DNA from 2 places in the uncultured Acetobacterium sp. genome. Region 2 is predicted to be linked to the other one. Evidence: predicted binding sites of a transcription regulator. Region 2 holds the regulator's gene; the other holds the start of a gene.
The links. The regulator HrcA, encoded in region 2, represses chaperone genes, less so after heat shock. The targets are predictions, from matches to a motif close to TGTTAGCACTCNNNNNNNNNGAGTGCTAACA.
Positions count from the first base shown of each region.

Region 1: a site for HrcA is predicted at 1,156-1,186, ahead of htpG (molecular chaperone HtpG). Genes of this name have one in related genera too.

Region 1 is NZ_CAKMJU010000065.1:4,412-7,594, reverse strand. It holds partial or broken gene QZ998_RS10165 (LL-diaminopimelate aminotransferase) at 1-1,014, shown strand, start outside; gene htpG (molecular chaperone HtpG) at 1,214-3,109, shown strand.
Region 2 is NZ_CAKMJU010000110.1:8,318-11,500, reverse strand. It holds gene QZ998_RS14070 (tyrosine-protein phosphatase) at 1-39, opposite strand, end outside; gene hemW (radical SAM family heme chaperone HemW) at 196-1,380, shown strand; gene hrcA (heat-inducible transcriptional repressor HrcA) at 1,529-2,563, shown strand; gene grpE (nucleotide exchange factor GrpE) at 2,572-3,162, shown strand.

The sequences.
Region 1 (3,183 bases), on a different contig from region 2:
GAACAAGGCTATGATTTCCTGCTGGAAAAAATTGTGGCGTTTGATTTTAAAAGCCGGGGGGTTGAGCTGGCCACTGACGAAATATTTGTCAGTGATGGTTCCAAAAGCGATACTGCCAATTTTCAGGAAATATTCAGCCAGAATACCAAAATCGCGATCACCGATCCGGTTTACCCGGTCTATGTCGACAGCAATGTCATGGCTGGCCGCAGTGGAACATTAGGCGCCGACGGTAAGTGGAGCGAGATGGTCTATATGGCCTGCACCGCTGAGAACGGCTTTGTGCCGCAATTGCCAACCGAAAAGGTGGATCTGATTTATCTGTGTTTCCCTAATAACCCGACCGGCACCACGATTAATAAAACAGAGCTAAAAAAATGGGTCGACTACGCCAAAGCCAACCAGGCCATAATTCTATACGATGCCGCCTACGAAGCCTATATTCAGGAAGACGATGTGGCGCATAGCATTTACGAAATTGACGGCGCCAAAGAAGTAGCCATCGAATTCCGAAGCTTCTCCAAAAATGCCGGCTTCACCGGAACCCGCTGCTCTTATGTGGTAGTTCCTAAAGAAGTGATGGGCTATACCCAAGCGGGCCAACCGGTTGAAATCAATAAGCTGTGGAACCGCCGACACTGTACCAAATTTAATGGGGTTCCTTATATTATTCAAAAGGGTGCGGAAGCTGTTTATACGCAAGCTGGTCAAGAGCAGATTAAGGCACTCGTAAAATATTATATGCATAACGCCAAAATGATTCGAGAAGGAGTCGCCAGTACTGGGATTGAAGTTTTTGGCGGGGTGAATGCGCCTTATATCTGGTTAAAAACACCGGAAGGCCTGGACTCCTGGGGCTTCTTTGACAAACTGCTTAACGAGGTCAACATTGTTGGAACACCGGGTGTCGGTTTTGGCCCCAATGGCGAAGGTTATTTCCGACTGACCGCCTTCGGCAGCAAGGAAAACACCGAAGAAGCGATCAGACGTTTTACCACTGAATTTAAACTGTAAAAGTAATGCCCGGCAAGGATGATTGTCCGGGCATTTTATTTTTATGAAAAGTTTTATCAGATAAGTAGAATACTCAATGACTATTTAGCCTTAAAGAATCATTAAAAGTGTTGACACTTTTAGTAAAGTTACTTACAATATTGTTAGCACTCTTAAAGAAAGAGTGCTAACACAAGACAAGATGAAGAAGAGGTATGTTATGGAAAAAAAGCAGTTTAAATCAGAATCCAAGCGTTTGATGGATTTGATGATCCATTCGATTTACACCAACAAGGAAATATTTTTAAGAGAATTGATTTCAAATGCATCCGACGCCATCGACAAGGTTTACTACAAAACATTAACCGACAAAGATAAAACCTTTAATAAGGACGACTATTACATCCGCATTCATCCCAACAAGGATAACCGCACCCTGACCATTGAAGATACCGGAATCGGGATGACCGCAGCGGAACTAGAAGACAACCTGGGCACCATTGCCAAAAGCGGCTCCAGCGATTTTAAGAACGACCAGGAAATGGAAGAAGATTTTGATATCATTGGCCAGTTTGGCGTCGGCTTCTATTCGGCCTTTATGGTATCCGACAAGGTTGAGGTCGAATCAAAGGCGCTTGACAGTGACAGCTCATTTGTCTGGATTTCGGAAGGAGCTGATGGTTATACCATTGAACCCGGCACCCGTAGCACTCATGGTTCAAAAATCACCCTCTATCTCAAAGAAAATTCTGAGGATAATAACTACGACGATTATTTAGAACCCTATCGGATCCGCCACCTGGTTGAGCATTACTCCAACTTTATCCGTTACCCCATCAAGATGGTGGAGGAAAAGAGCCGGGTCAAGGAAGACACCAAAGACAGTGAAAATCCCGAATATGAAACCTATCTGGCAGATGATGTTCTGAACTCGATGATCCCGATCTGGCGAAAAAATAAAAACGAGCTGACCGATGAGGATTACAACAATTTCTATCACGACAAGCGGCTGGGCTTTGATGCGCCGCTGGCGCATGTCCACCTGAGTATTGAAGGGGCGATGAGTTATAAAGCGATCCTTTATATCCCCGGTCAGGCACCCTTTGATTACTATACCAGAGACTATGAAAAAGGGCTGGAACTTTATTCAAACGGCGTCCTGATTATGGAAAAATGCAGTGAGCTGTTGCCAGATTACTTTAGTTTTGTCAAAGGGGTGGTAGATTCCGAGGATATCTCACTGAATATCTCCCGGGAAATGCTGCAGCAAGATCGTCAACTGCGGTTGATCAGCCGTAAAATCGATACCCGAATTTCAGAAGAACTTAAAAAAATGCTCGAAAATGATCGTGAAACCTATGAGAAATTCTTTAAAGCCTTTGGCAATCAGATCAAGGTCGGCACCTACGATAAATGGGGACAGGACAAGGATAAACTCCAAGACTTCCTGCTCTTTTATTCGTCTAAAGAAGGCAAGCTGGTCACCCTTAAAGAATATGTGGAGCGGATGCCGGAAGATCAGAAATACATTTATTATGCCACTGGTTCATCGGTTAGCCAGCTTGAAAAACTGCCTCAGGTTTCAATTATTAAGAATAAAGACTATGAGATTCTCTACTTAACCGAAACCATTGATGAATTTGTGACTCAGACCTTACGACAATATCTGGATAAGGAATTCCGTTCGGTTTCCAGCCAGAATTTGGGTCTGGAAGCACCGGAAGACAATCAAACCGATGAGGATACCGAAACATCTGAAGCCGATGAAAAACTACTGGAGAAAATGAAAGACCTGATCGGCGATGAGGTCGTCAAGGTAAAAACGACGGCTCACCTGAAAGATGACGTGGCTTATCTTTCGACCGAAGGGGATCTCTCAATCGAAATGGAAATGACCTTAAACACGATGCCCCAGGGTGGCGATGTCAAGGCCAAGAAAGTGCTGGAAATCAACAAGAACCATCCGGTTTATCAAAAACTGCAGACCTACTTTGAAGCAGATGATGAGCAGTTTGCCCTTTACACCGAGCTGCTTTACAATCAGGCGCGCCTGATTGCCGGATTGCCCCTTGACGACGTGGTTGCCTTTACCAAAAACATCAGCAAACTGATGTAGCCAGGCGTTTGATTGAGACACAGGATCTTAAATTTACCGTACCGATCAATTGTTAATCAGTTGTTTGCTGCACC
Region 2 (3,183 bases):
AGCGCCGGCAATAATAGCGATGGTGGTTACTTTTTTCATTGATGATTTCCTTTCTGTGACTTCGTTAATTTCTAGTTTATATACAATGATAATGCAATGACAAGGCAATAACAATGCAATGATTATAAGTGATGACTATGTTATGATTATAGCATAAACTTAAGAAAAAAAGTCTTTAAAATGAGAGGAGTAATCATGAATACCATAAAAATTCAGGAACATGCCAGTAATCCACAAAAAACAGTGGGAATCTATTGCCATATACCATTTTGCCTAAAAAAATGTGCTTACTGCGATTTTGCTTCCTTTTCCTGTCTGGGTGAGGAGAAAATCACAGATTATTTTAAAGCCCTATATCAAGAAATAAAAAATTTTGCCGCAGTGAATATCGATTCGGTTAGGCCGGTCGTTGACACGATTTATTTTGGCGGTGGCACCCCATCCTCGGTTGCGGCTGAACATATTGAAAAAAGCCTGTTCCTTTTAAGGGAAGTCTTTGTGATTAAAGATGAGGCTGAGATCACGATCGAAATTAATCCGGGAACCTTAACCAAAGAAAAGGCCAGTCATTACAAAAAAGCGGGGATCAACCGGATCAGTATCGGCCTACAGGCCTGGCAGGACTTTCTGCTTAAAATCCTCGGTCGGGTTCACAGTCAGTCGGACTTTATTAAATCGATGGAGATTTTAAAAAGCACCGGCTTTGAAAACATCAGCGTCGATGTGATGGTGGGATTACCGGGTCAGAAGTTATTTGATGTGATCGAGACATTGACAGCGCTAATGGCGTTTTCGCCGACCCATCTGTCCTGTTACAGCCTGATTTTAGAGCCAGGCACTCCAATGGCCAACTGGGTTGAGGCAGGACAGCTTAATCTGCCGGATGAAGATGAGGAGCGGGAAATGCATTGGGCAGTGGATGCTTTTCTAAAGGAACAGGGCTACGCGCACTATGAAATCTCCAGTTACTGTAAACCGGGCTATCAAAGCCGCCACAATCTTAAATATTGGGAGCTGGCAAGCTATCTGGGCTTTGGCCTGGGTGCCCATGGTTACTATAATGGCAGGCGTTACGGCAATACCACTAAACTCAGTCAATATATTGATCGATTAACAGCCGGAGAATCCCCGGGAAGTTTAGAGCCGCTGATGGAAGCCCAGGAAATGATGAGTGAGTGGATGTTTTTAGGTTTGCGCAAGCTGGCTGGAATTCGGGAGGCTGATTTTATCGCCCGCTTTGGTCAGAGTTATTTTGTCTCTTATGGAGAAGTAATCAAGCCGCTGATTGCCGATGGCTTGTTGCAATGGGATGGCGTGGATTTAAAGCTGACACCGCGAGGACAAGACTTTGCCAATCAGGTATTTATGGCCTTTTTATAGATGAAATCAGATCAAAAAAATATCTTAAGAAAACTTTAAAAGGTGAGTAAGCTATTATAGAAACTAGTTGACAAAGTAGGAGCAGGATGTTATATTTAATTCAGATGTTAGCACTCGATTATTGTGAGTGCTAATAACGAGGTGAATCATGGAACTTAATGCACGTAAAAAGAAAATACTCGAAGTGATCATCCGTGATTACATCAATACCGCCGAGCCGGTTGGCTCCCGTACCCTTTCAAAAAGATGTAACCTGGGCATCAGCCCGGCGACCATCCGTAATGAAATGGCCGATCTTGAGGAATTAGGTTTTCTGGTTCAACCCCATACCTCTTCGGGACGGATTCCAACCCAGCAGGCCTATCGCTATTATGTGGATGAAATCATGGAGATTCAGAAACTTGAGAAAATGATCCGAACCGATATTCATCGCGGATTTTTGGATCACAATACCGAACTGGGGCCAACGATGTCCCATACGGCGCAGGTTCTATCACAGTTAACCAATTACACTGCGGTGGTTCTGGCACCTCGGGTTACAAATTTTAATTGCAAGCATGTTCAGATTGTTTCTTTAATTAAAAACAGGGTACTTATGGTAGTAGTGACCCAGGAGGGGATGGCCAAGAATATTGAGGTAACCCTTTCCCAGGAGGTTGACGCGATTCTGGCGCTAAAGCTTTCCAACGTGATCAATGGATTCTTGAAAAACACCATTCTCAGTGACATGAGTTCGGAGCTGATTGATCAGATTCAGGAAATGTCGCCAGCTGAAAGTAAGCTGATCCATGAGATTATCCCCCACCTCAAGAAAGCCTTAATGGAGGATGACTCAGAAGTTCACTCGACTGGGCTAACGAACCTTTTTAATTATCCGGAATTTAGTGATGTCAATAAGATCAAACAACTGATCAATATTGTCCAGGAAAAACAGGTATTGTCAGAAATGATGACATCCAAGGATGGCAATCGGGTCATTCGGATCAAAATAGGCAGCGAGAATGACAATGAAAATCTTAAGGATTTTAGCATTATCACCTCCACTTATGAACTGGATGGGGAGATGATGGGTGCCTTTGGGGTTATCGGGCCGACCCGGATGAACTATGACAATGTATCGTCAGTGCTTAATTACATTCGCAATGAGTTAAATTTACATATCTCAAATTTATTAATGAAATAGGTGATTATATGATAAAAGAAGAGGGAATCAAAACAGAAGAAATCAAAACAGAGACCATCGAAGAAAATGATAAAACCCGGATAGATGAAGCCGAACCGCTAACTGACGAGGAATTAACAGATGAAATTGACGAAGCGGTATCGCCAGAAGAGGTTTTGAAAGAGATTGTAAAGGAGGATGAGGCTATCTTGAATCGACTGGTTCGACTTCAGGCTGATTTTGAAAATTTCAAAAAGCGCAGTCAAAAAGAAAAAACAGAAATGTATCAGTTTGCATCAGAAAACTTTGCGACTAAGCTGTTGCCAGTTATGGACAACTTAGAACGAGCCGAAGCCGCCTTAACCGATGCCAGCGAGGAAGCCAGGGGTTATATTGACGGATTAGATATGGTTTTTAGACAGCTCAAGGATGTCCTTAAAGAAGAAGGTCTAGAAGAAATTGTTTGTGAAGGTCCCTTCGATCCGAATCTCCACCACGGTGTGGCGGTCGGTGCGGATGACGAAAAGGAAGACCAGGATATTATTGATGTTTTCCAAAAAGGCTACAAATTTAAGGGTAAGGTGATCCGGCCAGCGATGGTTAAGGTTTGCAGCAAATAAAAACATAGTAAATTAAGTTAA